Regions from separate parts of the Vogesella sp. LIG4 genome, predicted to be linked through region 2. Evidence: riboswitches for the same ligand, from Rfam matches in the RefSeq annotation. Region 2 holds a riboswitch; each other region holds the start of a gene.
What was found. Region 2 has a riboswitch for glycine ahead of gcvT (glycine cleavage system aminomethyltransferase GcvT). Riboswitches for the same ligand answer to the same signal wherever they lie in the genome.
Positions count from the first base shown of each region.

Region 1: it holds a riboswitch for glycine, as region 2 does, so the genes downstream of both, glyA (serine hydroxymethyltransferase) here and gcvT (glycine cleavage system aminomethyltransferase GcvT) in region 2, are expected to answer to the same signal.
Region 3: it holds a riboswitch for glycine, as region 2 does, so the genes downstream of both, glyA (serine hydroxymethyltransferase) here and gcvT (glycine cleavage system aminomethyltransferase GcvT) in region 2, are expected to answer to the same signal.

Region 1 is NZ_LT607802.1:2,676,573-2,686,826, forward strand. It holds gene PSELUDRAFT_RS12610 (transposase) at 1-456, shown strand, start outside; gene PSELUDRAFT_RS12615 (L-serine ammonia-lyase) at 691-2,091, opposite strand; gene glyA (serine hydroxymethyltransferase) at 2,356-3,609, opposite strand; glycine riboswitch at 3,751-3,846, opposite strand; glycine riboswitch at 3,848-3,945, opposite strand; gene PSELUDRAFT_RS12625 (methyl-accepting chemotaxis protein) at 4,372-6,240, shown strand; gene mmuM (homocysteine S-methyltransferase) at 6,303-7,259, shown strand; gene PSELUDRAFT_RS12635 (YitT family protein) at 7,419-8,054, shown strand; gene PSELUDRAFT_RS12640 (GFA family protein) at 8,127-8,528, opposite strand; gene PSELUDRAFT_RS12645 (23S rRNA (adenine(2030)-N(6))-methyltransferase RlmJ) at 8,701-9,558, opposite strand; gene PSELUDRAFT_RS12650 (pseudouridine synthase) at 9,711-10,254, opposite strand, start outside.
Region 2 is NZ_LT607802.1:136,511-146,764, reverse strand. It holds gene PSELUDRAFT_RS19980 (methyl-accepting chemotaxis protein) at 1-2,522, shown strand, start outside; gene PSELUDRAFT_RS00650 (CheR family methyltransferase) at 2,507-3,367, shown strand; gene PSELUDRAFT_RS00645 (chemotaxis response regulator protein-glutamate methylesterase) at 3,371-4,444, shown strand; gene cheD (chemoreceptor glutamine deamidase CheD) at 4,441-5,043, shown strand; gene fdxA (ferredoxin FdxA) at 5,086-5,409, opposite strand; gene gluQRS (tRNA glutamyl-Q(34) synthetase GluQRS) at 5,479-6,375, shown strand; glycine riboswitch at 6,539-6,637, shown strand; glycine riboswitch at 6,647-6,741, shown strand; gene gcvT (glycine cleavage system aminomethyltransferase GcvT) at 6,775-7,860, shown strand; gene gcvH (glycine cleavage system protein GcvH) at 7,942-8,328, shown strand; gene gcvP (aminomethyl-transferring glycine dehydrogenase) at 8,461-10,254, shown strand, end outside.
Region 3 is NZ_LT607802.1:3,359,079-3,369,332, forward strand. It holds gene PSELUDRAFT_RS15600 (cytochrome b/b6 domain-containing protein) at 1-64, opposite strand, end outside; gene tyrS (tyrosine--tRNA ligase) at 277-1,551, shown strand; gene PSELUDRAFT_RS15610 (EAL domain-containing protein) at 1,777-4,281, shown strand; glycine riboswitch at 4,542-4,640, shown strand; gene glyA (serine hydroxymethyltransferase) at 4,819-6,087, shown strand; gene PSELUDRAFT_RS15620 (L-serine ammonia-lyase) at 6,090-7,490, shown strand; gene PSELUDRAFT_RS15625 (hypothetical protein) at 7,781-7,975, shown strand; gene PSELUDRAFT_RS15630 (choline ABC transporter substrate-binding protein) at 8,024-8,932, opposite strand; gene PSELUDRAFT_RS15635 (GlxA family transcriptional regulator) at 9,115-10,098, opposite strand.

The DNA of each region.
Region 1 (10,254 bases), 1.6 Mb from region 2:
CGTGGTTCGTGTTTACTGGTGACGCATATCGATGCGTTGCGTGATGCGGTCCGGCAGACGCAGCGAGTGCGGCCGTTCGGCATTGATGGCTGGGTGGTGTTGCCAGATCATTTTCATTGTCTGATCACGCTGCCACCCGGTGACGATGATTTTTCCAATCGCATCAAGGCGATCAAGATTCGGTTTGTTCGGCAGCTGGCGGCGAGTGAGGAGCGGAATGCCGTACGTGTCCGCAAGGGGGAGCGAGGTATCTGGCAACGCCGTTTCTGGGAGCATGTCATTCGTGACCAGACGGATTTCAATCGCCACCTCGATTACATTCATCGCAATCCACTCAAGCATGGGCTGGTTACGCATGTTGCGGCATGGCCGTATTCGACTTTTCATCGCTATCTGGCCGCTGGTGTGTATCAGTCTGACTGGTGCGGGGTAGAGGATGCTCTGCGAGCACGGTAGCCTGGATTGAATGAAATGAAGCCCGACGTTTACCGCGTAATTCCAAGGTTGGCCGCATGCCCTGACGGTATTGCGGCCAACTTTGCTTTGTCTGTGGCGTCCATTACGCGGATGTAGCCGCTACTCATCGTTGCCACCCGGCAGTCGGGCGCGGCATCTACTGTTGATCATGAAAAACGCCCGCATGCAGCGGGCGTTGTCATGTCTGCGGCCAACGTTGGCCGCAAGCGGGCATCAGCATTCCACGATGTTTACCGGCACTTCGATCACGTTGATCGCCAGGCCGCCACGCGCGGTTTCCTTGTATTTGTTGCTCATGTCGCGGCCGGTGTCGCGCATGGTCTTGATCACCCGGTCCAGCGACACGAAGTGCTGGCCGTCGCCGCGCAGTGCCATGCGCGCGGCGTTGATGGCCTTCACTGCCGCCATGGCGTTGCGTTCGATGCACGGCACCTGTACCAGGCCGCCCACCGGGTCGCAGGTCAGGCCCAGGTTGTGTTCCATGCCGATTTCGGCGGCGTTTTCCACCTGTTCAGGCGTGCCGCCCAGCACCTCGGCCAGCGCGCCGGCGGCCATGGAACAGGCGGAACCGACTTCGCCCTGGCAGCCGACTTCGGCGCCGGAGATGGAGGCGTTGAGCTTGAACAGGATGCCGATGGCGCCGGCGGTAAGCAGGAAGCGCACCACACCGTCTTCGCTGGCATTGGGCACGAAGCGGGCGTAGTAGTGCAGCACCGCTGGGATGATGCCGGCCGCGCCGTTGGTGGGTGCGGTGACCACGCGGCCGCCACCGGCGTTTTCCTCGTTCACCGCCAGTGCGTACAGGTTTACCCAGTCCATCACCGTCAGCGGGTCGCGCAACGCGGCTTCCGGGGCGTTGGTGAGCTTGCGGTACAGGTCGGCGGCGCGGCGCTTCACTTTCATGCCGCCGGGCAGGATGCCTTCGTGGCTGCAGCCGCGCTGCACGCAGCTTTGCATCACCTGCCAGATCTGCAGCAGGCCGGCGCGTACTTCGTCCTCGCTACGCCAGGCCAGCTCGTTTTCCAGCATGATCTGGCTGATGCTCTTGCCTTCGCGCTGGCACAGGGCCAGCAGTTCGGCGCCGGTCTTGAACGGGTGCTTCAGTTCGGTAACGCCCGGCGGCACGAAGCCGGCGTCGATGGCGGCCTCATCCACCACGAAGCCGCCGCCTACCGAGTAATAGGCACGCTTGGACAGGCTGTTGCCGTCGGCGTCGAAGGCTTCGAAGATCATGCCGTTGGGGTGGTAGGGCAGGGCCTTGCGCTTGTACAGCAGCAGGTCTTCCGCCTCGTTGAAGGCAATGCGCTGCTGGCCGAGCAGGGTGATGGCCTTGTCGGCACGGATGGTGGCCAGCATCTGCGGCACGGCATCGGTGTCGACCAGGTCGGGCAGCTCGCCGGCCAGGCCCAGCAGCACCGCGGTATCGGTGCCGTGGCCTTTGCCGGTGGCGCCCAGAGAGCCGAACATTTCCGATTTCACGCGCGCGGTGGCGCTCAGCTGGCCATCCTTTTCCAGGCGGGCGATGAACTGGCGCGCGGCACGCATCGGGCCGACGGTGTGGGAGCTGGACGGGCCGATGCCGATCTTGAACAGGTCGAAAACACTGATAGCCATGCTGCTTCTCTTGTCTGGTTGTGGCGCCGCCGTGGGTTGGCGGCGCCCGGTTTACAGGGGGTGGCCCCGTGCTGTTGGATAACGCACCGCGGCCAGGGTTGGCCGCAGCGCTTAGAGCTTATTCACGATCTGCTGCGCTTCGGCGATACGGCGTTGAAAATACCTTCGGAATGCTCATTGACTCCATGTCAATTCCGCTTCCTCAGCCATTTTCGCCTTGTCTCGCTCTAGCTCACGAGATCGTGAACAAGCTCTTATTACTATTTAACGATAGACCGGATACGCGGCGCAAAGCTCCGCTACCTGGCGTTTTACGCGTGCACCCACTTCCGGGTTCTCGATATCGTCGAGGATGTCGCAGACCCAGTGCGCCACCTGGCGTGCCTCGGCTTCCTTGAAGCCACGGCTGGTGATGGCCGGGGTGCCGATGCGGATGCCGCTGGTCACGAACGGGCTTTGCGGATCGTTCGGCACCGCGTTCTTGTTCACGGTGATGTGAGCGGCGCCCAGCGCGGCATCGGCCGCCTTGCCGGTGAGGCCCTTGTCGATCAGGCTCAGCAGGAACAGGTGGTCGTCGGTCTTGCCGGACACGATGCTGTAGCCGCGGTCCTGGAACACCTTCACCATGGCGCGGGCGTTGGCCAGCACCTGTTTCTGGTAATCGACGAATTCCGGCTGCAGCGCCTCCTGGAACGCCACTGCCTTGGCGGCGATGACGTGCATCAGCGGGCCGCCCTGGATGCCGGGGAATACCACTGAGTTCAGCTTCTTCTCCAGTTCCGGGTTGGCCGCAGCCAGAATCAGGCCGCCACGCGGGCCGCGCAGGGTCTTGTGGGTGGTGGTGGTCACCACGTGGGCGTGCGGAATCGGGTTCGGGTACAGCCCGGCAGCCACCAGGCCGGCCACGTGGGCCATGTCCACGAACAGGTAGGCGCCGATGCTGTCGGCGATCTGGCGCATGCGCTTCCAGTCGACGATCAGCGAGTAGGCGGAGAAACCGGCCACGATCATCTTCGGCTGGTATTCGTTGGCCATGCGCTGCACTTCGTCATAGTCGATCTCGCCGGTGGCCGGGTTCAGGCCGTACTGCACGGCGTGGTAGATCTTGCCGGAGAAGTTGACCTTGGCGCCGTGGGTGAGGTGGCCGCCATGGGCCAGGCTCATGCCGAGCACAGTGTCGTGCGGCTCCAGCAGCGCCATGTAGACGGCGGCGTTGGCCTGGCTGCCGGAGTGCGGCTGCACGTTGGCGTAGTCGGCGCCGAACAGCTGCTTGGCGCGGTCAATGGCCAGCTGTTCCACCACGTCCACGTGTTCGCAGCCGCCGTAGTAGCGCTTGCCGGGGTAGCCCTCGGCGTATTTGTTGGTGAGCTGGCTGCCCTGGGCCTGCATCACGCGCGGGCTGGTGTAGTTTTCGGAGGCAATCAGCTCGATGTGGTCCTGCTGGCGCTGGTCTTCGGCCTGCATGGCGGCCCACAGGGCGTCGTCAAAGCCGGCAATCTGCATATCCTGGGTAAACATCGCGTATCTCCTGGTCGCCGGCGCAGGCGGCAAAACGTTGGCCGCACCGCGCCTTGAATAAAACGGGCGGTGATGGACGGACGGTCTGTGGAATGGCAGACAGGGTAATGGGGCGTCCGCCCGGTATCACCGGACGATGCCCCCTCTGTCCCTTTGCCTGAGAGATTGCGGCGCAGTATTGACTGGCCATGCTGCCTTCGGCGAGGCCGCGCGGTTGCGGGCCTACTCTCCAGAGTGCCTGACCAGTGCAGTTCTTTTGCCTGAGAGTTTCTGGGGCGATTCCCCTTCGGCGCTGCCGCTGGATCAGATCCGGGCAGTCTCTCCTGCACTGGTGGCGGCCAACCTTGCGATTGGCTGCGTAGCTTGGCGCAATCTAGAGAAGCTGGCCGTGGCTGTCAACGCATGTCGGACAGTATTCGATGTGCAGGTGCAGCATTGGTGTGGCTGGCTGACAGTAGTTAGCGCTTGCCGCCGGACAAGGGCTGCAGCCCGGATTTGCCGTTTGCGGGTGGTGATGGCATATCGCGCCAGAAGTTTCTTGCGCATTGCATATTGTCTACGGGGGCTATGGAATTTTTTGCGATTTAAACCTAACATATCGAAATTGCAAAGTTGTTTTAAATCAATTTTTTGCGACAGCATGGCGCAAATGCACGCAGAAAGTGCATGAAATTGTTTTCTGGCTATAACAGGAACGGGGCTCGCTCCCCGGTAGTAACATCCACTCACTTCAAAATCCAATAAACAGGGGAAGTATCTATCATGTCTTTGCGCGCAAAACTGATGACGTTCGTGCTGCTGGTAATTGCAGCACTGGCAGTCGTCTTCTGTAGCGTTGCCTACTGGAAGATGAGTGCCACGCTGGCAACCCAGATCGAAGGGCAGATCAAGATGGCTGCCGACAATAAGGTGAGCTTCGTATCAGAGTGGGTGCAGAGCAAGCAGCATATTGCTGCTTCGGTACTGCCGCGTTTCGGTACTGGCGAACTCAAGCCGATACTGGATCAGGCCAAGGCCGCCGGTGGCTTTGACGACATGTATATCGGCCAGCCGGACAAGACCATGACCCAGCCCACCGGGGCGACACCGGTACCGCCAGGCTATGACCCGACCGTACGGCCGTGGTACCTGGCTGCCAAGGATTCCGACGGTCCTATCGCTTCGCCTCCGTATATCGACGCTGCAACCAAGAAGCCGATCATCACCTTTGCCCAGGCGCGCAAGGATGGCGGCCAGCTGGTGGCGGTAGCCGGTGGCGACGTGACGCTGGCGCGCGTGGTGGAAGAAGTGGTGTCCGCCAAGCTGCCGGGCGATGGCTACGCCTTCCTGATTACCGCGGCAGGCGATGTGATCGCCCACCCGCAAAAAGACTCCGCGCTGAAGAAAATCGGTGAGGTCATTCCAGGCTTCGACCTGGCTGGCCTGAGCAAGGATGGCGTGATCCAGTCCGCCTCCATCGATGGCGAAACCCAGCTGGTGGCGCTGTTCCCGGTGCCGAAGACCAACTGGCTGTTCGGCGTGCTGGTGCCCAAGGCTGCCGCCATGGCACCGGTGAGCCAGCTGCTGATGGTAATGGTGGGCCTGGCGATTGCCGGCATGATCCTGGCCAGCATCCTGGCCTATGTGGGCGTGGCACGCATGCTGTCCGGCCTGGGCACCCTGCACAAGGCGATGCAGGAAGTGGCCAGCGGCCATGGCGACCTCACCAAGACCCTGCCGGTGGGCAACCGTGACGAAGTGGGCCAGATCGCCGACGCCTTCAACCAGTTCGTGGCCAAGCTGCGCGAGATGTTCATCACCGTGCGCGACGAATCCGAAGCCCTGGCACGCGATGCCGGCGAGCTGAGCAGCGTGGCCGAGCAGATCGGCCAGGACTCCCGCGTGCAGTCCACCGAGCTGTCTGCTACCGCGGCCACCATCGAGGAAATCACGGTCAGCATCAACCACATTGCCGACCACGTGGGCGAAACCGAGGCGCTGGTGGCGCAGTCGCGCAGCAACTCGGTGGATTCGCACCGTGCCATGGCCGAGGTGGAGCGCGAAGTGCAGTCCATCCAGACCGCCGTGGCTTCGCTGCACACCGTAATGGGCAGCCTGTCCGGCCAGTCCGAACAGATCAAGGGCATTGTCGGCGTGATCCGCGACATCGCCGATCAGACCAACCTGCTGGCGCTGAACGCGGCCATTGAAGCTGCCCGCGCCGGCGAATCCGGCCGCGGCTTTGCCGTGGTGGCCGATGAGGTGCGCAAGCTGGCCGAGCGTACCGCCACTGCCACCGTGCAGATCGCCGAGATGATCGACACCGTGATCCGCCGCACCGGCGAGGCCATCGAGCATGCCGATACCACCAACGAGAAGGTGGCATCCGGTGTCACCTTGTCGCGCCAGGCGGCCGACAAGGTGGAAGTGATCAAGAGCAATGCCGAGGAAATCTCCTCGCGCATGGGCGAAATCACCTCCTCCACCGCCGAGCAGGGCATCGCCACCAACGAGATGGCACGCAGTGCCGAGCGCGTGAACGTGATGGCGCAGCAGACCGACAGCAGCCTGCAGCAGGCGCTGGCCACCATCAACCTGCTGGCGCAGCGCGGCGACGAACTGAAGTCGCTGGTTGCCCGCTTCCGCCTCTGAGCGCATTCTCTGCCTTGCATCGCCCCGGCCCGTGCCGGGGTTTTTCATTTAAGGAGCCGGCCATGCGCGACCCGTTCACCGTATTCGGCAGCAGCCCCGTCGTGCTGGACGGCGCCATGGCCTCGGAACTGGAGCGCCGTGGCTGCGACCTGAACGATGCGCTGTGGTCGGCGCGGGTGCTGATCGAGCAGCCGCAGCTGATTCGCGATGTGCACTACGACTACTTCCTGGCCGGCGCCGACGTGGCCACTACTGCCAGCTACCAGGCGAGCTTCCCCGGCTTTGCCCGTCGTGGCATTGATGCCGGTGAGGCTGCGCGGCTGATGCGGCTGTCGGTGGAGCTGGCGCAGGCGGCGCGCGACGCGTTCTGGGCCGACGAGCACAACAGGGTTGGCCGCACGCGCCCGCTGGTGGCGGCCTCGGTGGGCCCTTACGGCGCCATGCTGGCCGACGGCTCGGAATACCGCGGCCACTATGGCCTCTCCGAGCAGCAGCTGGTGGACTTTCATCGCCCGCGCATCGCCGCACTGCTGGCGGCCGGGCCGGACTTGCTGGCCTGCGAGACCATTCCCTGCCAGCAGGAGGCGCTGGCACTGGCGCGGCTGCTGCGGGACGAGTTTCCGCAGGCTGCGGCGTGGATCAGCTTCTCCTGCCGCGACGATGCCAATCTGAGCGAAGGCACTCCTCTGGCCGATGCTATCGCCGCGCTGCAGCCATTCGCCCAGGCGGTGGCGGTAGGGGTGAACTGCACCGCGCCGCGCCACATCGCGCCCTTGTTGCAGGCGGCGGCACAGGCCAGCGGCAAGCGGCTGCTGACCTATCCGAACTCCGGTGAAACCTACGACCCGGTGAGCAAGACCTGGCACGACAGCAACGAACCGCAGGCATTTGCCGATGCCGCCCGCCAGTGGCGCGCGGCCGGCGCCAGTTGTATTGGCGGCTGCTGCCGCACCACGCCGGACGACATTCGCGCGCTGGCCGCCTGGCTGCGCGGCAGCCGAGGGCAGGGTACTGCATGAGGTGGTGGCTTGCTGTGGCGTAAAGTTGCCGGAAAATGATTTATTTGTTTCTGTAATGGCAGTGAATTGCCATTTCGTGGATTCTTGATCTGGATGCTGGTGGTTGCCGGGGTGGAAAAGTAAAATGGCCACTTCTTTTGTTGCGTCGCAATATCAATCATGACCACGCTCAGCCCATCCGCCATCCCCGAGGCGGATACCGCCATCGCCCACAGCCTGCTGGAAGACGTGCTCGCCATCCTGGTGGGCACGCTGCTGGTGGCTTTCGGCGTGGCGATGTTCAAGCAGGCCGGCCTGCTCACCGGCAGCACCGCCGGCATCGCCTTCCTGCTGCACTACCGCACCGGCCTGCCGTTCGGCGCCATCTTCTTCACCATCAACCTGCCGTTCTACTGGCTGGCCTGGCGCCGCATGGGCTGGCGCTTCACGCTGAAGACCTTTATCGCGGTGAGCCTGCTGTCGCTGTTCACCAGCATGCACGGCCAGTTCCTGCACCTGGGCAGCCTCAACCCGTTCTACACCGGGCTGGTGGGCGGGCTGATGATGGGCATGGGCTTCATTGCGCTGTTCCGCCACCAGGCCAGCCTGGGCGGCATCAATATCCTGGCGCTGTTCCTGCAGGATCGCTACGGCATCCGCGCCGGCAAGCTGCAGCTGGGGCTGGATCTGCTGATTCTTGGCACTTCGCTGCTGCTGGTGAGCTGGCCGGCGCTGCTGGGCTCTATCCTGGGGGCCGCGGCGCTGAACATGGTGATCGGCTTCAACCACCGCCCGGACCGCTACATCGCCATATAGCCGCGTTGGCGCGATGGACACGAAAAAGGTTGGCCGCATGCGGCCAACCTTTTCTGCTTTGGAGCATGCTGTTCAGGCTTGGCGATCCGCCGGGTGGTTCACGCCGTCGTTCACCGGCACCGGGCCGAGTTCATACGGGTTGACGCCTTCCAGGCAGCCGACGTTGTAGCCGTACTGCTGCGGGTTGCTGCGCCGCTGGTGGTGGGTGTAGATGCCGCACTCACCGCAGAAATAGTGGCTGGCGGTGCGGGTGTTGAACTGGTACAGCCTGAGCTTGTCCGCGCCCTGCACGATGCGGATGCCGGCCAGCGGCACCGAGGCGACGATGGCGCCCTTGCGGCGGCAGATGGAGCAGTCGCAGCGGCGCGGGTCGACGATGCCGTCCGGCAGATGCAGCTCCAGTACCACCGCGCCGCAGTGGCAGCTGGCGGTGTGGTATTCGCGGATGGGGGTGTTGCCGACCTGCTTGATCATGGCGGCCTCCTGGCTGAATGGCATCGGCATGATGCCGGCTGCGGGGCAGGGCTGCTACTGGCCGTTGGGCGTGGCGCGGTCTGTGGCACGCCGGATAGGCGATTTCCGGGATGCGCTGCGTTTATCCGGGCTACGACGGGGCAACAAAAACCCGGCGCGCGGCCGGGTGGGGTCAGTTCTTCTGGTGGCCGTTCTCGTGGAAGGCCAGGCTGTAGTCGGCACCGGCATCCACCGCCAGTGCGTCCTTCAGCCAGGGCAGCACGGCTTCCAGTTCGGCCTTGAGCGTCCACGGCGGGTTGACCACGAACATGCCGCTGCCGTGCATGCCGAAGCCGTCCTGCGACGGTTTGCGCACGGTGAGGGTGACGTCCAGCCAGCTGTGGCAGGGCAGCTTCTTCAGCTCGCGCACCATGTCGCCCACGTCCTTGCGCTGCAGCAGCGGGTACCAGATGGCGTAGCTGCCGGTGGCGAAGCGCTTCAGCGCCTCTTTCATCGCCCGTACCACGTGCTGGTAGTCACCCTTGTCCTCGTACGGCGGGTCGATCAGCGTCAGCGCGCGGCGCGGCGGCGGCGGCAGGATGGACTTGATGGCCTCGAAGCCGTTGGCCTTGTCCACTTTTACACGGCGGCCGGCGTCGGCAAAGCAGTGCGACAGCAGCTCGAAATCGCTGGGGTGCAGCTCGAACAGCCGCAGCTTGTCGCTGCCGGCCATTACCTCGGCGGCGAACCAGGGCGAGCCAGGGTAGTGGCGCAACTCGCCATCCTGGTTCATGCCGCGCACCACTTCGAGATAACGCTGCACCAGCTCGGGCGCGTCGTCGCGCTGCCACAGCCGCGCCACGCCATCCACGTATTCGGCGGTCTTGGTGGCATAGCCCTCGGTGAGGCTGTAGGCACCGGCGCCGGCGTGGGTGTCGATGTACCAGAAAGCGCCTTTCTGGCCGAGATAATCAAGAATCTGCACCTCTACCAGGTGCTTGAGTACGTCGGCGTGGTTGCCGGCGTGAAAGGCGTGGCGATAACTGAGCATGGGCGTGGGCCGTCAAAAACAGCCGGCTATTGTAGCGTAAGCCGGGTTTACGATCTGCTGCGCTTCGCGCGATACGGCGTTGAAACCGGCTTCGCAATGCGCATTTACTTTTGTAAATTCCGCTTACTCAGTCGTTTTCGCCTTGTCGCGCCCTAGCTAGCGAGATCGTGAGCTGCTTCTATGTCGCCCAGCCATGCCACTGGCAGCGCCTCACGCCAGCCCAGCTCGCCGATCAGGCGGGTGAAGTCGCCAGTAAGCGGCGCGGTGAGGCAGAGCGCTTCACCGTTTACCGGGTGCGTCAGCTGCAGTTCCACCGCGTGCAGCAGCATGCGGCCAACGTTGAATTGCTGCTGGAAGAAGCGGTTATGCACGCCCTTGCCGTGAGTGGCGTCGCCGATGATGGGGTGGGCGATGTGCTTGAGGTGGCGGCGCAGCTGGTGGCGGCGGCCGGTTTCCGGCTGCAACTCCAGCAATGCGTAGCGGCTTTGCGGGTAGCGGTCCACCGCGAACGGCAGCTCGCAGCGCGCCAGCGTGCGGTAGCGGGTGAACGCCGGCTGGGCGTTGAGCTGGGCATTACCGTGCACGTATTCGCGCTCGTCCGGTTGGCGGGTGATGGGGTGGTCGATGTCGCCGCTGTCCTGCGGGTGGCCGCGCACCACCGCTAGGTAGGTCTTGCCGGGCTGGCGGCCGGCAAAC
Region 2 (10,254 bases):
TGATGAAGGAACTCAGCTCCGGCTCGCTGGAAACCAATCTGCAACTGGCTGCCGGCGACAACAGCAGCCTGGCCTTCTTCATGAAGCAGGCGGCGGACAAGGCGGTGGACAACATCCTGGTGCGCAACGCGCTGGACGTGGCCGCCACCAACATCATGATTGCCGATGCCAACGGTGTGGTGGTGTACGCCAACAGCGCGGTGCAGGGCATGCTGGCCAATGCCGAAGCCGACATCCGCAAGGAGCTGCCCAACTTCAGCGCCCGCGGCGTGGTGGGCAGCAACATTGACGGTTTCCACAAGCACCCGGACTACCAGCGCAAGCTGCTGGCCAATCTGCGCGGCACCCATCGTGCGCAGATCGAAGTGGGCGGCCGCACGTTTGTACTGCTGGTGAACCCCATCGACAACGGCAAGGGCAAGACCCTCGGCATGGTGGTGGAGTGGCAGGACATTACCGAACAGCTGAAGCTGCAGGCGCAGGAGCAGGACAAGCGTCAGGAGGAGCTGCGCCAGATGGCGGAAAACACCCGCATCCGCAAGGCGCTGGACAATGTCACCACCAACGTGATGATCGCCGATGCCGATCGCACCATCATCTACATGAACCGCAGCGTGCAGGACATGCTGCGCAATGCCGAGGCTGATATCCGTCAGGTGCTGTCGAACTTCGATTCGCGCACGCTGCTGGGTACCAGCATGGATGGCTTCCACCGTAATCCGGCGCACCAGCGTGAGCTGCTAGCCAGCCTGCAGCAGACCTACACCGCCAACATCGTGGTCGGAAAGCGCTCGTTCCGCCTGATCGCCAACCCGGTGGTCAGCGATGCCGGCGAGCGCCTGGGCTCGGTGGTGGAGTGGGCGGACATTACCGACCGGCTGCAGGCGGAGCGCGAGGAGCAGCAGCGGCGTGAAGACGAGCAGAAGATGCTGGCGGAGAACACCCGCATCCGCAAGGCGCTGGACAATGTGTCGTCCAACGTGATGATTGCCGACAACGAACGCACCATCATCTACATGAACCGCAGCGTGCAGGAGATGCTGCGCAATGCCGAAGCCGACATCAAGAAGGCACTGCCGAACTTCGATTCCCACCATCTGCTGGGCACCAATATGGATGGCTTCCATCGCAACCCGGCGCACCAGCGCGAGCTGCTGGCCTCGCTCAAGCAGACCTACACTGCGCAGATCGTGGTGGGGGGCCGCACCTTCCGCCTGACCGCCAACCCGGTATTCAGCGATGGCGGCGAGCGCCTGGGCTCGGTGGTGGAGTGGGCGGACCGCACCGACGAAGTGCGTGTGGAGCAGGAAGTGTCCGATATCGTCGGCGCCGCGGTGCGTGGCGACTTCCTGCAGCGCATCCCGATGCACGGCAAGAGCGGCTTCTTCGCCAGCCTGTCCGAGCAGATCAACCAGCTGATGGAAGTCTCCAACCAGGGCCTGAGCGACGTGGCCACCGTGCTGGGTGCGCTGGCCAAGGGCGACTTGACCCGCACCATCGCCGCCGACTACCAGGGCATGTTCGGCCAGCTGAAGACCGATACCAACCAGACCGTGCAGCGCCTGCGCGAGATCGTCGGCAATATCCAGGACGCCGCCTCGGCGATCAACACCGCGGCACGCGAGATTTCCGCCGGCAACAGCAACCTGTCCAGCCGTACCGAACAGCAGGCGGCCAGCCTGGAGGAAACCGCTTCCAGCATGGAAGAGATCACCAGCACCGTGAAGCAGAACGCCGATAACTCGCGTCGGGCCAACAGCCTGGCGGTGGGCGCTTCCGACATCGCCTCGCGCGGCGGGGTGGTGGTAGGACAGGTGGTATCCACCATGAACGAGATCAACCAGAGCGCCACCAAGATCGTGGACATCATCAGCGTGATCGACGGCATCGCCTTCCAGACCAACATCCTGGCGCTGAACGCCGCGGTGGAAGCCGCGCGCGCCGGCGAGCAGGGCCGCGGCTTTGCGGTGGTGGCCAGCGAAGTGCGCAACCTGGCGCAGCGTTCCGCCGCCGCCGCCAAGGAGATCAAGGGCCTGATCGGCGACTCGGTGGACAAGGTGGAATCCGGCTCGCGCCTGGTGGACGAAGCCGGCCGGACCATGGAGGAGATCGTGACCTCCATCCGCCGCGTGGCCGACATCATGAGCGAGATTTCTTCCGCTTCCATCGAGCAGAGTTCCGGCATCGAGCAGGTGAACCTGGCGGTGAGCCAGATGGACGAGAACACCCAGAAGAACGCCGCGCTGGTGGAAGAAGCCGCCGCCGCTGCCGAATCGCTGGAAGAGCAGGCCGGCGTATTGCTGGATGCGGTATCCATCTTCCACCTGGACAGCAGCGCCCGTGCCGCACGACCGGCGACCAACCATGTCGCCAGCGCCGCGGCGCCGGTGGCGCGGCAGGCTATCGTGCTGCCCAAACCGGCGGGCGCCCAGGCTCCGGCCGTGGTGCGCAACCATGCGCCGGCGGTGCATTCGCCCCTGCATCCCGTACCCAGTGATGAAGGCGAGTGGGAGGAGTTCTGAAGCCGGCCAGCGACGACGGCGCGATCTTTCCGCGTGATCTGCACTTTTCCGAGGCGGATTTCCACGCGGTCAGATCGCTGCTGTACGACCGCACCGGCATCGCGCTGAGCGACGCCAAGAACCATATGGCGTATGCCCGGCTCGCCAAGCGGGTGCGCCACCAGGGCTTCCGCTCGTTTGCCGACTACCTGGCGCTGCTGCATTCCCCGCAGGGCGAGCGGGAGTGGGAGCACTTCATCAATGCGCTCACCACCAACCTGACCGCCTTCTTCCGCGAGGGCCACCATTTCGACATCCTGCGCCAGCATGCGCGGCAGCATGCCGGCGACGAGGGCGGCTACCGGGTGTGGAGTTCGGCTGCCTCCACCGGCGAGGAGCCTTATTCGATATTGTTTACGCTGGCGCAAAGTCTGGCCGGTGGCAGCTACGATATCGTGGCATCCGACATCGATACCAATGTACTGGCCAAGGCGGCGGCCGGCGTCTACGGCGCCGACCGGGTCGCCTCGCTGGCGCCGGAGCTGCTGCGGCAGTTTTTCGTGCGCGGCGTGGGCGGCAATGCCGGCAAGGTCAAGGTGAAGGCCAGCTATGCGCAGCAGATCCGCTTCTGCCGCATCAACCTGGTGGACGATAGTTGGCCGCAGCTGGGGCTGTTCGACGTGATCTTCTGCCGCAATGTGCTGATCTACTTCGACAAGCCGACGCAGGCCGGCATCATCGAACACTTCGCCCGCTACCTGAAGCCGCACGGGCTGCTGTTCTTGGGCCACTCCGAGAACATCCAGCACATCAGTCAGACCTTTGTGCCATGCGGCAAGACTGCTTACCGCCTGGCGGGTGGATAACGCATGGCAGCGGGACGCAAGATACGCGTGGTGGTGGTGGACGACTCGGCGCTGATACGCGAGCTGCTGGGCAAGATCATCAATGCCGAGCCGGACATGGAAGTGGTAGCGGTGGCGCCGGACCCGGTGGCCGCGCGCGAGCGCATCCGCGAAAGCAACCCGGACGTGATCACCCTGGACGTGGAAATGCCGCGCATGGATGGCCTGGAGTTCCTGCGCCGGCTGATGAGCTTGCGGCCAACTCCGGTATTGATGATTTCCTCGCTGACCGCCGCCGGCTCCGACATCGCCCTGCGCGCGCTGGAGCTGGGCGCGGTGGATTGTATTGAAAAGCCGCAGGTCGATATCGGCCGTGGCATGCAGGAGTATGCCGAGCTGATTTGCGACAAGATACGCACCGCCGCCGCCGCGCGCGTGCAACTACCCAGCCGTTTCGTCCAGGCGCAGCCACAGCCTGTGCCGCTGGCGGGCAGCCAGAACATTCTGCGCAAGGATGCCGTGATCGTGGCGGGCGCCTCCACCGGCGGCACCGAGGCGCTGCGCGAATTCCTCAGCGGCCTGCCGGCCAATACCCCGCCGGTGCTGGTGGTGCAGCACATGCCGGAGCATTTCACGCTGTCGTTCGCCAACCGCCTGGACCAGTGCTGTGCCATGGCGGTATGCGAAGCCAGCGACGGCCAGCCGCTGCAGGCCGGCAATATCTACATCGCGCCGGGCCACTCGCACCTGAGCGTGGTGAGCCGCGGTGGCCAGCTGTTCACCCACCTGGATCAGGGCGAGGCGGTGAATCGCCATCGCCCGTCGGTGGATGTGCTGTTCGACTCGGCGGCGGCCTTGCTGGGCAAGCGCGCGGTAGGGGTGATCCTCACCGGCATGGGCAAGGATGGCGCTGCCGGCATGCTGCGCATGCGCGAGGCCGGCAGCTACAATCTGGGGCAGGATCAGGCCAGCAGCGTGGTGTACGGCATGCCGCGCGCCGCCTACGAGATCGGCGCGGTGCACGAAGTGGTGCCGCTGCCGCGCATGGCCGAGCGCGTGCTGGCCTATCTGTGCGGCCAACAGAAGCGGGAGGCATGATGCTGGCCGGTCATGCGGAACACCGCTACCTCGACAAACATTTCAACCGCCACGCCGCCAAGCTGCTGCCGGGCGAGTTCCAGGCCACCGACGACGGCCTGCTGCTGGTAACGGTGCTGGGCTCCTGCGTGTCCGCCTGCCTGCGCGACCGCGAAACCGGCATTGCCGGCATGAATCACTTCATGCTGCCGGACCACGGCAACGGCAACCGCGACAGCCTGATGCCGGCGCGTTTCGGCACCCACGCCATGGAGCTGCTGATCAACGACATGCTCAAGCTCGGTGCCAGCCGCCGCAGCCTGGAAGCCAAGGTGTTCGGCGGCGGCAACGTGCTGGACGGCATCAGCAAGGCGAATATCGGCCAGCGCAATGCCGGCTTCGTGCGAGCCTTCCTGGCGCAGGAAAACATCCCCATCGTGGCGGAGGACCTGGGCGCCGACATCGCACGCAAGGTGTATTTCTTCACCGACAGCGGCAAGGTGCTGATCAAGAAACTCCGCCCGCAGCATACCCTGGTGCAGGAAGAAGAAAGCTACCGCCGCCGCATCGACAGCGACAGCGAACGCAAGACCGGCGGCGACGTGGATCTGTTCATCTGAGCCGGGCAGGGTTGGCCGCAGGCTGCGGCCAACTTGCGATATCTAGCGCTCCAGCAGCGGCAGCTTGCCTGTCTCCTTGGCCCAGTGCTCGTGATCCGGCAGCGGCTCCTTCTGCTGCACGATCACCGGCCAGACCCTGGACAACTCGGCATTCAGCGCCAGCATGTGGTGCTGCGCCGGCGGCAGATCCTCCTCGGTGGTGATGGCATCGATCGGGCATTCCGGCACGCATAGCGTGCAATCGATGCACTCGTCCGGGTCGATGGCCAGGAAGTTGGAGCCTTCGTGGAAGCAGTCCACCGGGCACACCTCCACGCAGTCGGTGTATTTGCATTTGATGCAGGCTTCGGTTACAACGTGCGTCATTTTTCGCCCTCCACGGCTGTGCACACCGTTATCGGTAGCCAGCTGTGATTATTGTTTGCTCCGCGCCGAATGTCTGCCCCTGATCCCGCTTACCGTGGCCGTTTTGCCCCCAGCCCCACCGGCCTGTTGCACGCCGGCTCGCTGACCACGGCCGTGGGCAGCTACCTGGAAGCCCGTCGCCGCGGCGGCCAGTGGCTGCTGCGCATGGAAGATCTCGACCCTCCGCGCGAAATGCCTGGTGCTGCAGCCAACATCCTGCGCACGCTGGAAGTCTTCGGCTTCGAGTGGGATGGCGAGGTGGTGTACCAGAGCCAGCGCCATCAGCTGTACCGCGCGGCGCTGGACCAGCTCGTTGCCCAGGGCGATGCCTATGGCTGCGGCTGTACCCGCAAGGAAATCAGCGAGCACGGCCTGCGCGGGCTGGACGGCATGGTCTACCCGGGCACCTGCCGCCACGGGCTGGCGCCGGGGCGCAGCCCGCGTGCCTGGCGGCTGCAGGTACCGGATGAAGAGCTGGGTTTCGATGATCGCCTGCAGGGCTATTACGCGCAGCAGCTGCAGCGCGATATCGGCGACTTCGTGCTGCTGCGTGCCGATGGCTTCTGGGCCTATCAGCTGGCGGTGGTGGTGGACGATATCGCGCAGGGCATCAACGACATCGTGCGCGGCGCCGACCTGCTGGTGTCCACGCCGCGCCAGCTGTGGCTGCGGCAATGCCTGGGCGGGCCGGCGGTCAGCCACTGCCACCTGCCGCTGATGGTGAATGCCGCCGGCGAGAAGCTTTCCAAACAGACGCTGGCGCCGGCCATCTCGCCAACGTTGGCCGCACAGGAGCTGCGCCAGGCCCTGCAACGGCTGGGGCATGCGGCGCCAAGCGCGGCGGGGACGGTGGCGGAACTGTGGCAGTGGGCCCACAGCCACTGGCAGCTGACACAGGTACCGGCCGGGCCGGTGACAATTGTTTGAGCATCTTGCAACGCTGGCGCCAACAGCCCCTGGCGGCTGGTTTGTGGCTAACTGCTTGGCCGTAAAGCGAAATATCATGCTTTTTTGTCCAGGACTTGTCGCAAGTATCTGAAAAATGGACAAAACCCGACTTGCCAAGCCGGCAGGGCGCGACGATAATCCGGCCATTCACGCAGGAGAGCGCAGCTAGCCGATAGGCCGGTTGCCGCCGAAGGCGCAAGTGCACCCGCAATCGCTCAGGCAAAAGGACTGCAAGAATCCGGTCGCAAGATCGGCTGAATCTGGAGAGCGGCGCATATCGCGCCCACCGAAGGGGCTAACGGCGCAATGCCGGAAAATCTCAGGTGCATGGACAGAGGGGTGTGAGATAGAGGAATAACTCACTCCGAGGATTTGCCCATGACGGCCCCGAAACGTACCCCACTGTTTGATGCGCATATTGCCGCCAATGCAAAGATGGTTGACTTTGCCGGCTGGGAAATGCCCATTCATTACGGCTCGCAGCTGAAAGAACATGAAATCGTGCGTAACGACGCCGGCATGTTCGATGTGTCCCACATGACCGTGGTGGACATCACCGGCAGCGACGCCAAAGCCTGGCTGCAAAAGCTGATCGCCAACGACGTGTCCAAACTGGGCTTCGAAGGCAAGGCACTCTACTCCGGCATGCTCAACGAGCAAGGCGGCGTGGTGGACGATCTGATCGTTTACCTTGCGGCCAACGGTTACCGCATGGTGATCAACGCCGGCACCACCGAAAAAGACCTGGCATGGATGGACAAGCAGTCCGCCGGTTTCGACGTGGCACTGAAAGTGCGCCGCGACCTGGCCATGCTGGCCGTGCAAGGTCCGCAGGCCATTGCCAAAGTCTGTGCCGTTAAGCCGGACTGGGCAGAAGCCATCCAGGGCCTGAAAGTATTCCAGGGCCTGCCGTTCGGCGAATGGTTCGTGGCCCGCACCGGTTACACCGGTGAAGACGGCCTGGAAATCATGATTCCCGCTGCCGAAGCCATCACCTTCTTCAACCAGCTGCAAGCTGCCGGCGTAGCGCCGATCGGCCTGGGTGCACGCGATACCCTGCGTCTGGAAGCCGGCATGAACCTGTACGGCCACGACATGGACGAAACCGTGTCGCCGCTGGAAGCCGGCATGGGCTGGACCATCGCCTGGAACCCGGAAGAGCGCGATTTCACCGGCCGCAAGGCACTGGAAGCCCAGAAGGCTGCCGGTGTGGCCATGAAGCAGGTGGGCCTGGTGCTGGAAGGCCGCGGCGTACTGCGCGAAGGCCTGAAAGTAGTGGTGGATGGCGCCGAAGGCATCATCACCAGCGGCACTTTCTCGCCGACCCTGAAGCATTCCATCGCCATTGCCCGCGTGCCGGCCGCTACCGGCGCCACCGCCCTGGTGGATCTGCGCGGCACGCTTACCGAGGTTCGCGTGGTGAAAATGCCGTTCGTACGCAACGGTAAGAAAGTTTTTGAATAAGCTGGTGTATAACGACGAGGCGAGAGCGTCGCCCCGGTACTACCCAATCTAGATCCAAACTATCTGCATCAGGAGAATCACATGAGCAACATTCCCGCCGAACTGAAATACGTATCCAGCCACGAATGGCTGCGCCTGGAAGCTGACGGCACCGTTAGCATCGGCATCACCGAACATGCCCAGGAGCTGCTGGGCGATATCGTGTTCGTGGAACTGCCGGCCGTTGGCAGCCAGCTGGGCGAAGGCGAACAGGCAGGTGTGGTGGAGTCGGTAAAAGCCGCCTCCGATATCTACGCCCCGATCGCCGGCGAAGTGCTGGAAGTGAATAGCGATCTGGAAGCGGCTCCGGATCTGGCCAACAGCGATCCGTACGGCGCAGCCTGGTTCTTCAAGATCAAGCCGGCCAACGCCGCTGATCTGGATCGCCTGATGGATGCCGCTGCCTACGCAGCCGAAATCGGCGCCTGATCGAAGGGCCCTGCCGTCGCAAGATGGCGGGGCTTTTGTATTTTTGCCTCCCGATGCGCCCTGCGGGCGGGCCTTGCGGCCAACCCCACCGACGCTGCGCATCGTGTGGCTAGCTAAGACGGAATCGAAGACATGTCGCTCTCGCAACTCTTCAATCATCAAGAATTCATCGAACGCCACATCGGCCCGTGCGAGGCCGAGAAGGCCGAGATGCTGTCCTACGTGGGCGCTTCCTCGCTGGAAGACCTGGTAGCGCAGACCGTGCCGGCCAACATCCGCTTCAACCGCGCGCTGGATCTGCCGCCGGCGCAGCGCGAAGCCGACGCCCTGGCCGACCTCAAGGCCGTGGCCAGCAAGAACGTGGTGAACAACTCCTTCATCGGCCTGGGTTACTACCCGGTGCTGACCCCGGGCGTGATCCTGCGCAATGTGCTGGAAAACCCGGGCTGGTACACCGCCTACACCCCGTACCAGGCTGAAATCGCCCAGGGCCGCCTGGAAGCGCTGCTGAACTTCCAGCAGATGATCATCGACCTGACCGGCCTGGAAGTGGCCAACGCCTCGCTGCTGGACGAAGCCACCGCTGCTGCCGAAGCCATGGCCATGGCGCGCCGCGTGTCCAAGTCCAAGTCCAACCAGTTCTTCGTGGACAGCCGCGTGCTGCCGCAGACCCTGGACGTGATGCGGACCCGCGCCGAATACTTCGGCTTCGAGCTGGTGCAGGGCCACCCGGAAGAAGCCGGCAACGGCGAGTACTTCGGCGTGCTGTTCCAGTACCCGGGCGAATCCGGCGAGCTGCTGGACCTGACCCCGTACATTGCCGCTGCCAAGGCCAAGGGCGCGCTGGCAGTAGTTGCCGCTGACGTGATGGCACTGGTGGCACTGAAGTCGCCGGCCGAAATGGGCGCCGACGTGGCCGTGGGCAACACCCAGCGCTTCGGCGTGCCGATGGGCTTCGGCGGCCCGCACGCTGCCTTCTTCGCGTTCAAGGACGACATGAAGCGCTCGGCACCGGGCCGCATCATCGGCGTATCGGTGGATGCCAAGGGCAAGACCGCGCTGCGCATGGCGCTGCAGACCCGCGAACAGCACATCCGTCGCGAGAAAGCCAACTCCAACATCTGTACCTCGCAGGTGCTGCTGGCCAACATCGCCGGCATGTATGCCGTGTACCACGGCGCCGAGGGCGTGAAGCGCATCGCCGCTCGCATCCACCGCATGGCAGCCATCTTCGCCCACGCGGTGAAGGCAGCCGGCGGCAAGCTGGTGTTCGATCGCTTCTACGACACGGTACAGGTTGACCTGGGCGCCAATGCGGCCAAGGTCTACGCCGCTGCGCTGGCCGCCGGCATCAACCTGCGTGACGCCGGCAACGGCGTGCTGGGCGTGGCCTTCCATGAAGCCGCTACCACCGCCGACCTGGCACAGCTGGTGGAAATCTTCACCGGCAAGCCGGCCGACATCGCGGCGCTGGACGCCGCTGCCGCCGATGCCATCCCGGCCGCGTTGAAGCGTGAGTCCGCCATCCTGTCGCACCCGGTGTTCAACACCCACCACAGCGAACACGAGATGCTGCGCTATCTCAAGAAGCTGGAAAACCGCGACCTGGCGATGAACCACTCCATGATCAGCCTCGGCAGCTGCACCATGAAGCTGAACGCCACCAGCGAGATGATTCCGATCACCTGGCCGGAATTCGCCAACATGCACCCGTTCGCACCGCGCGAGCAGACTGCTGGCTACCTGGAAATGATCGAAGGCCTGCAGCAGCAGCTGATGGCCATCACCGGTTTCGACGCCATCTCCATCCAGCCGAACTCCGGCGCGCAGGGCGAATACGCCGGCCTGCTGGCGATCCGCCGCTTCCACGCCAGCCGTGGCGAAGCGCACCGCACCATCTGCCTGATCCCGCAATCCGCGCACGGT
Region 3 (10,254 bases), 920 kb from region 2:
CGGCACTCCACCACAGCAGGCCGAACAGCGCCACCAACCCCCAATGAAACAGACGCGTGGGCAAGTCCCATACCTTAACCCGGTAAGCCATTGCAACGCCCCTCCTTCTGATTTTGTCGCTGCATTCTACCCGCGGCATGACAGATGACACGGCGAAAGGTTTTAAGGAATGTTGCAGAAATTGCCCCGGCTGCGCTGCAACAAAATCGGCTAGAATAGCGCCTTTCCGCCTGCTCATTGCCCTGGCGGCGTTTCAAACCAAGGAGAATTTTCAAGATGTTCCAGTCCGCTCTTATCCAGGATCTGCAAGCCCGTGGCCTGATCGCGCAGCAAACCGACGCGGCAGCCCTCGACGAACTGCTGACCAAGGAGAGCGTGACCCTGTATTGCGGCTTCGACCCGACCGCAGACAGCCTGCATCTTGGCCACCTGGTACCAGTACTGGTACTGAAGCGCTTCCAGCAGTTCGGCCACAAGCCCATCGCCCTGGTGGGCGGCGCCACCGGCATGATCGGCGACCCAAGCTTCAAGGCTACCGAACGCAAGCTGAACACCCCGGACGTGATCGCCGGCTGGGTGGACAAGATCCGCGGCCAGGTATCGCCGTTCCTGTCCTTCGAAGGCGACAACGCCGCCATCATGGCCAACAACTACGACTGGTTCGGCGGCATGGGCGCGCTGGAATTCCTGCGCGACATCGGCAAACACTTCTCGATCAACCAGATGATCAAGAAGGAAGCGGTGCAGCAGCGTATCAACCGCGAAGACCAGGGCATCAGCTACACCGAGTTCAGCTACAGCCTGCTGCAGGGCTACGACTTTGCCGAGCTGTACCAGCGTCATGGCTGCGTGCTACAGATCGGCGGCTCCGATCAGTGGGGCAACATCACCGCCGGCACCGACCTGACCCGCCGCCTGCATCAGCACCAGGTCTACGGCCTGACCCTGCCGCTGGTTACCAAGGCCGACGGCACCAAGTTCGGCAAGACCGAAGGCGGCGCGGTGTGGCTGGATGCCAAGAAAACCTCGCCGTACGCCTTCTACCAGTTCTGGATGAACACCGCGGACGCCGACGTGTACAAGTTCCTGCGCTACTTCACCTTCCTGTCGCTGGCCGAGATCGACGCCATCGAGGAGCAGGACAAGACCAGCGGCGGCAAGCCGGAAGCACAGCGCATCCTGGCCGAGCAGGCGACTGCCCTGGTACACGGCCAGGCCGCGGTGGCAGCCGCCCAGCGCATCAGCGCCAGCCTGTTCAGCGGCAGCGTGGCGGACCTCACCGAATCCGACCTGGCGCAACTGGCACAGGACGGCATGCCCAGCATCCAGCTGCCGCGCGACCAGGCCGGCCTGATCGACACCCTGGTTGCCGGCGGCTTGGCCAAGTCCAAGACCGAAGCGCGCACCTTCATCCAGAGCGGCGCGGTAAGCATCAACGGCAACAAAGCCGATAGCCTGGAACACCAGATCGGCGACGGCGAGCGCCTGTTCGGCCAGTACAGCCTGCTCAAGCGCGGCAAGAAGAACCACACCTTGGTGCACTGGCAGTAAGCACGGCGATACATCGCAACAAGGCAGGCGCCCGCCTGCCTTTTTTATTGCCCGATCAAGCGCTTTTCCCCTCCTACCTGCCCGTGTTGCCACTATTCAATTTGCAATTTGCAAACTATAAAATGAAGGTGCAGCTGTTAGCTGTTCATATAAACGCAGCCTCGTAACACCACCTCGGCCAAAACCACCGCCCACCGGGCTTTGCCAAAAAGGTGACATCGACTCATGCGCCCCGCCCCGCATCAACCCGACCGTTTGCTGCGCGTCCTGTGGCCTTTCATTCTGGTCGCCCTGCTGCAGGCAGTCATCAGCGGCATCAGCCTGGAAGTGCTATCGGTGGTGCGCGCCTACGTCAGCGGGGAAAGCCTGTGGTCCAAGGGCCAGAAGGATGCGATCTACTACCTCAAGCTGTACGCCGACAGCCGCGACGAGCGCGATTTCCTGCAGTACCAGCAAGCCATCGACATTCCGCTGGGCGACCACCAGGCACGCCAGGCACTGGACGCTCCCGAGCCCGACCTGCTGCGCGCCGAAGCCGGCTTCCTGCAGGGCGGCAACCACCCGCAGGACATCCCCGGGCTGATCTGGCTGTACCGCAACTTCCGTCACTTCAGCTACCTGGAAACCGCCATCGCCCACTGGACTACCGGCGACCAGCAGCTGCTGCAACTGATGCAGACAGCCAACCAGATGCGCCATGGCTTTACCCAGCACACCCCCTCCGCAGCGGAAATCGCCGGCTGGATCGCGCAGATCCGGCGCGTCAACGAGCAGGTCACCCCGGTCGAAAGAGCGTTCTCCAACACCCTGGGCGAAGCCTCGCGCTTCATCCAGCAGCTGCTGCTTGCGGCCAACCTTGTCACCACCACCATCCTGATCCTGCTGGCGGTACTGCGCACCGGCAAACTGCTCAACCAGCGGCTGGAAGTGGAAAGCGCGCTGCGTGCCGAGAAAGAACGCGCCCAGATCACCCTGACCTCGATTGGCGATGCGGTGATCACCACCGACGAAGCCGGCTTCATCACCTATATGAACCCCGCCGCCGAACAGCTCACCACCTGGCGCGACGAGCAGGCACACGGCCTGCCGCTCAGCTCCATCATCCGCATGCTGAACGAGCAGACGCAGCAGGAAGACGGCAACCTGATCGAACAGATCCTGAACGGCGAAGCCAGCGGCACCAGCCAGCACACCCAGCTGATGGTGCGCCTGGACGGCAGCGCCATCGTGGTCTCCCTGGTGGCCTCGCCCATCCACAGCAACGGCAGCGTCAACGGCGCCGTGCTGGTGCTGCACGACATGACCCGCGAGCGGCAATATGTGGCCAACCTCTCCTGGCAAGCCACCCACGACGCGCTCACCGGGCTGACCAATCGCCGCGAATTCGAGCAGCGGCTGGAGCAGGCGCTGGGCAAGCTGAGCGCCGGCACGCCGGTGGAGCACGCGCTGATGTTCCTCGACCTCGACCAGTTCAAGATCGTCAACGACACCTGCGGCCACGCCGCCGGCGACGAGCTGCTGCGCCAGATCTGCACCCTGCTGCAACAGCAGCTGCGCGATATCGACACCCTGGCGCGCCTCGGCGGCGACGAATTCGGCATCCTGCTGGAGCACTGCCCCGCCATCAACGCCGGACAAATTGCCGAAGCGCTGCGCCAGACCGTGCAGGAGCTGCACTTTGCCTGGGAAGGCCACCCGTTCAATGTCAGCGTCAGCATCGGCCTGGTGCACCTGAGCGCGCCGATGACCACGCTGGCCGAGGCGCTGCGCGCCGCCGACGTGGCCTGCTACATGGCCAAGGAAAAGGGGCGCAACCGGGTGCAGGTCTACCACCCGGATGATTCCGAGCTGTCGATGAAGTATGGCGAAATGGCTTGGGTGCAGCGCATCCGCCTGGCACTGGAAGAGAACCGTTTCTGCCTGTACGCGCAGCAGATCGCCCCGCTAAGCAACGACACCGACGACGGCATCCACATCGAGCTGCTGCTGCGCCTGTACGACGAATATGGCCGCCTGGTGCCACCGATCAGCTTCATCCCGGCAGCGGAGCGCTACGGCCTGATGCCGCTGATAGATCGCTGGGTGGTACAGAATGCCTTTGCCACCCTGGTCAGCCGCCAGCAGCATGGCCACAGCAGCCAGGTAACCACCTGTGCCATCAACCTGTCCGGCAGCTCCATTGGCGACGACAGCTTTCTCGACTTCCTGCACGAGCAGTTCCGCCTGCATGCCATCGCGCCGCAACGCATCTGCTTCGAGATCACGGAAACCATCGCCATCGCCAACCTCAGCGACGCCATTCACTTCATCACCGAACTGCAAAAGCTGGGCTGCCGCTTCTCGCTGGACGACTTTGGCGCCGGCATGTCCTCGTTCAGCTACCTGAAACACCTGCCGGTGGACTACCTGAAAATCGACGGCAGCTTCGTCAAGGACATGCTGGACGACCCTATCGACCACGCCATGGTGGCGGCGATCAACCACATCGGCCATGTCATGGGCAAGCACACCATTGCCGAATTCGTCGAGACCCCGCAGATCATGCAGGCAGCCGCCATGCTGGGCATAGACTACGTGCAGGGCTACGCCGTGATGCGCCCGCAACCGTTCACCATAGACTGCGAGTTACGCCACCTGGCACCGCAGGATTGCCTGCTGCCCGGCACATTGCCGGCCAGCAGCCACGGCGCCGAACCGGCCAGACAGGCTGCGCAGGACAAGCAGCCGTAGCTCACAAGCCACAACCGCAGTTGTGGCAAAAACACATCAATTCCCATAAAAATCAAATAATTAGTTTTCACCGGCAATGCCGTTGTTTGCCGGCGCGGCATTGTCACAGCCGACAGCTTTCCTTCCGTCGGCGACGGAAAATCATCGTTTTCGCCACCTGCCGCCGCCAGCACCAGCAAGCATCGCGAAGCTGCCCGTTTTTACCCTGCCGGCATCGATTGACGCTGGCGCGGGCGCTCTCTAGATTGAGCTGCAGCCACATCAGGCAGACAGGAGAGATCGCCCGGACAGCAGTCCAGCGGCGGCGCCGAAGGGGAATCGCCCCGAAAACTCTCAGGCAAAAGGACTGTCTGCCCAGGCTCTCTGGAGAGCAGGCGCCATCAGCGGCGCCTCGCCGAAGGCAGCACGGTGCGCAGCGCGCACCCAATCTCTCAGGCACACGGACAGAGGGGGCAAGCACGGGTCGCCAGGCGACCACCCACCCCCATTTACCGGGCTTGCGGCCAACCTTGGCCGCGCCCTTGTCTGGAGAGCGCCATGTTTACCAAAGATATGCAGATTGCCGGCTTCGACGACGCCCTGTGGGCCGCCATGCAGGCCGAAGACCAGCGCCAGCAGGACCACATCGAGCTGATTGCCTCCGAAAACTACACCAGCCCGCGCGTGATGCAGGCCCAGGGCAGCCAGCTCACCAACAAATACGCCGAGGGCTACCCCGGCAAGCGCTACTACGGCGGCTGCGAACACGTGGACGTGGTGGAGCAGCTGGCCATCGACCGCGCCAAGCAGCTGTTCGGCGCCGACTACGCCAACGTGCAGCCGCACTCCGGCAGCCAGGCCAACGCCGCCGTCTACATGGCGCTGCTGGAGCCGCACGACACCGTGCTCGGCATGAGCCTGGCCCACGGCGGCCACCTCACCCACGGCGCCAAGGTCAACTTCTCCGGCAAGATCTACCACGCGGTGCAATACGGTCTGAACCCGGAAACCGGCGAGATCGACTACGACGAAGTGCAGCGCATGGCCAACGAATACCAGCCGAAGATGATCGTGGCCGGCTTCTCCGCCTATTCGCTGATCGTCGACTGGAAGCGCATGCGCGAGATCGCCGACAGCATCGGCGCCTACCTGTTCGTGGACATGGCCCACGTGGCCGGCCTGGTGGCTGCCGGGCTGTACCCGAACCCGATTCCGCACGCCCACGTGGTGACCACCACCACCCACAAGACCCTGCGCGGCCCGCGTGGCGGCCTGATTCTGGCTGCGGCCAACCCGGAACTGGAGAAGAAGCTGAACTCGGTGGTGTTCCCCGGCATCCAGGGCGGCCCGCTGATGCACGTCATCGCCGCCAAGGCGGTGGCCTTCCAGGAAGCGCTGCAGCCGGAATTCGTTGATTACCAGAAACAGGTGCTGGCCAACGCCCGCGCCATGGTGAAGGTGTTCCAGGACCGCGGCTACAGCATCGTGTCCGGCAAGACCGACGACCATCTGTTCCTGCTGAGCCTGATCGACAAGGGCCTCACCGGCAAGGCGGCCGATGCCGCGCTGGGCGCCGCCCACATCACCGTGAACAAGAACGCGGTGCCGAACGATCCGCAAAGCCCGTTCGTGACCAGCGGTATCCGCATCGGCACCCCGGCCATCACCAGCCGTGGCTTCAAGGAAGCCGAGGCACGCCAGGTGGCGCACTGGGTATGCGACATCCTCGACGATATCGAGAACCCGGACGTTACCGCCAAGGTCAAGCGCCAGGTGGCCGAGCTGTGCGCGGCCTTCCCGGTATACCGCGCTGCCAGCGGGAGCTGATCATGGCCATCAGTGTGTTTGATCTGTTCAAGATCGGCATCGGCCCGTCCAGCTCCCACACCGTCGGCCCGATGCGTGCCGCGCGGCAGTTCATCGCCCGCCTGGAACGCGACGGCGTGCTGCCGGCGGTGGCCAGCGTGCGCTGCGAGCTGTTCGGCTCACTGGGCGCCACCGGCAAGGGCCACGGCTCCGACATCGCCGTGCTGCTGGGGCTGCAGGGCGAGCTGCCGGATGCCGTGGACACCGACGCGGTGCCGCAGATGGTAGCGGCGATTCGTGACAGCAAGCGCCTGCGCCTGCTGGGCAGCCACGAAATCGTCTTTGCCGAGAGCGAGCATCTGGTGCTGCACAAGCGCAAGACGCTGCCGTTCCACCCCAACGGCATGACCTTCGAGGTGCGTAACGACAAGGGCGAAGTACTGGATAAGCGCGCCTACTACTCGGTAGGCGGCGGCTTCGTGGTGGACGAGGCGGCAGTGGATGCCGGCTTTACCCCGCCGGGCAGCGAAGAACTGCGCCACCCGTTCAGCAATGGCGCCGAGCTGCTCGCCTTGTGCCAAAGCGAAGGCAAGAGCATCAGCCAGATCATGCTGGAAAACGAGCTGGCCTGGCGTAGCGAGGAGGAAGTACGCGCCGGCCTGCTGCAGATCTGGCAGGTGATGCAAAGCTGCGTGCAGCGCGGCTGCAGCCACGAAGGCATCCTGCCTGGCGGCATGAAAGTGAAGCGCCGCGCCGCCGACCTGTACCGCAAACTCACCAACGCCCCGGAGGCCGCGCTGCGCGACCCGCTGACGGTAATGGACTGGGTGAACCTGTACGCACTGGCGGTGAACGAGGAAAACGCCGGCGGCGGCCGCGTGGTCACCGCGCCCACCAACGGCGCGGCCGGCATCATCCCGGCGGTGCTGCACTACTACGCCCGCTTCGTGCCCAATGCCAGCGAGGACGGCGTGGTGCGCTTCCTGCTCACCGCCGGCGCCATCGGCATCCTGTTCAAGCTCAACGCCTCCATCTCCGGCGCCGAAGTCGGCTGCCAGGGCGAAGTGGGCTCCGCCTGTTCCATGGCCGCCGGCGCGCTTGCCGAGGTGCTGGGCGGCACGCCTGAGCAGGTGGAAAACGCCGCCGAAATCGGCATGGAACACAACCTGGGCCTGACCTGCGACCCGGTGGGCGGCCTGGTGCAGGTGCCGTGCATCGAACGCAACGCCATGGCGGCGGTGAAGGCCATCAACGCCGCGCGCATGGCGCTGCGTGGCGACGGCCAGCACTTCGTATCGCTGGACCGGGTGATCAAGACCATGCGCGACACCGGCCGCGACATGAGCAACAAGTACAAGGAAACCGCGCGTGGCGGCCTGGCGATCAACGTGATCGAAGTGCCGGTAAACATCGTGGAATGCTGATGCCCGCTTGCGGCCAACGTTGGCCGCAGACATGACAACGCCCGCTCACGCGGGCGTTTTTTTTGCTAACAGCTTCCCGCCCTGCCGCCAGGCTCGCTGGCTGTCACGCCTCTCGATACTTTCTATCGTCAGGCGCTCTGCGCATCGACTCGAAAACACGGGGCTCCCATGGCCGGATCGCCAGCAGCAGGCTGGTGCCATGCTGATCATCCGTCGCTCGGGCCAGACCTTCCTGATGCAGGTCAGTAAACTCCTGCAGCAGCTGGCGCATCCGTTTCTGGAAGCGTTGATTGTCGGCAGGTGACAGCATTGCCTGCTGGAAAAGCTGGTGGGACCGACTGTTTGGCACCTTCAAGGAAAGCGAACATTTCGCACTACACTGCGGCTTTCCAGGGCGCCAGGAGGAGCACCTGCAGAAAATGCTGCTGTTCAAGAATGTCTATCGTGACCAGGCCGCCGGCAGCAAACCACCCTCCAGACCATGAAAAAGGCCGCCATCTGCGATGGCGGCCCTGGTGGCAATGCTGATGCTATCAGTTGGCCAGGTGGTGCTGCACGGCGCTCATGCCGTCCTTGCCATCGAAGGTGGTTACACCGGCCAGCCAGCTCTTCAGCATGAACGGGTTCTTCTTCAGGTAGTTCTTGGCAGCCAGTTCCGGCTTCTCCTTGTCCATGATCGGGCCCATCACGCGGTTTTCGATGTCGGTGGTGAACTGCATATTGGTCAGCAGTTTCGCCACGTTCGGACAGCGTGCCTGGTAGTCGGTTGCCAGGGCGGTGAATACCTTGGCTTCGCCGTAGTTGGGGCCGAACACGTCGTCGCCGCCGGACAGGTAGGTCATCTTGTACTTAACGTTCATCGGATGCGGTTCCCAGCCCAGGAACACTACCCATTTCTTCTGGCGAATGGCGCGTTCCACTTCGGACAGCATGCCTGCCTCGCTGGACTCAACCAGCTTGAAGCCGGACAGGCCGAACTGGTTCTTCTTGATCATTTCCTGGATCAGGTTGTTGCCATCGTTGCCCGGCTCGATACCGATGATCTTGCCATCCAGCTTGTCCTTGAACTTGGCGATGTCGGCAAAGCTCTTCAGACCGGCTGCCGCCACGTAGGCAGGTACTGCCAGCGTGTACTTGGCACCCACTAGGTTGGGGCGGTCCAGCACCTTGATCTGCCCTGCCTTCACGAACGGCTCGATCATCGGCGTCATGCTGGGGTTCCAGTAGCCGAGGAAGGCGTCGATCTGCTTGTTCTTGATGCCGGCGAAGGTGATGGGCACTGAGGCGATGGTGGTGCTCGGCGTGTAGCCCAGGCCTTCCAGCACAACGCTGGCCATGCCGGTGGTAGCGGCGATGTCGGTCCAGCCCACATCGGCAAAATGCACTTTCTGACACTGGGCGGTATCGGTCGCCAGTGCCGCGCTGCTAACGGCACCAATCAACAGTGCTCCTGCAAGCTTGTAAGCATTCATTAACTTAGCTCCTGTCTTCTGCAATTCGTTCGGTAGCGCCAAAGCGCCGGGCAATCGCCGCTCCTGTGGCAGCAACTGCCAGATTGCCATGTCGCCCGCAGTCAACTTGCTTGCTTTCGACAAGCAATTGCCAGCAGGCGCCTTGATTGAGATCACATAATTGCCGCTTCGAGCGCCAGCTGCTGGCGTTCACGGCTTGGCGGGTAGCCGAACAGGTTGCGATAAGACTTGGAAAAGTGGGAAGACGACAAAAAGCCTGTGGCGACAGTGACTTCCATCACGCTCATATTGGTCTGCAGCAGCAGCTCGCGGGCGCGGCGCAGCCGCAGGTCCAGGTAGTACTGCGCTGGCGTGCTGCCCAGATAGCGCTTGAACAGGCGCTCCAGGTGGCGCAACGACACCCCCAGCTCGGCGGCCAGGTCGTCCAGCGGGCGCGGGTTCTCGATGTTCATTTCCATCGCCAGCGCGGCATCGATCAGCGACTCGTGGCCGGTACCTACCCGCGCCAGCAGCGGGATGTGCTGGTGGTCGTGCTGGTCGCGGATGCGGTCGACGATGAACTGCGCCGACACGTCTGCGGCCAACCCCTTGCCGCCCTTGTGGCGGATCAGGTTGCACATCAGATCCAGCGGCGCGGTACCGCCGCTACAGGTAAGCCGGTCGCGGTCGATCACGAACAGTTCGCTGGAGAACTGCGTCTTGGGGAATTCTTCACGGATGGAGGACAGGTTTTCCCAGTGGATGCTGCTGCGGTAGCCGTTCATCACCCCCGCCTTCGCCAGGGCGAAGGCGCCGGTACAGACTCCGCCCAGCGGCACGCCGGCGCTGGCAAAGCGGCGGATGATGGCCAGCGCGCCATCGCTGGCGGCTTCGCGCACCTGGATGCCGCCGCAGACGATGAGCAGGTCGTAATCGCCCGGCTCGCCCGGCGCGGTGGTGGGCGCCAGCGACAGGCCATTACTGGCAGCCACCGGCTGGCCGTCAGCGGAGATCAGCGACCAGCGGTACAGCCTCTTGCGTGACAGGTGATTGGCCATGCGCAGCGGTTCCACCGCGTTGGCAAAGGCAATCATGGAAAAATTGGGCAACATCAGGAAACCGATGTGAGCGAGCGAACCAAGTTGTTGCGGGCTCATGGTGACCTCCGGTGGATGGTGTGTGGTTGGGGGTGTGCACCTCGTGGCGGGTGCTAGAACAAACGTGAACCGGTACTGGTGTTGCGGCAAGAGCCTGTTTACGAAGTTGCGCGCCAGCAGGCGCGCAGCCGATCGTAAACAGGTTCCAACGGGCCG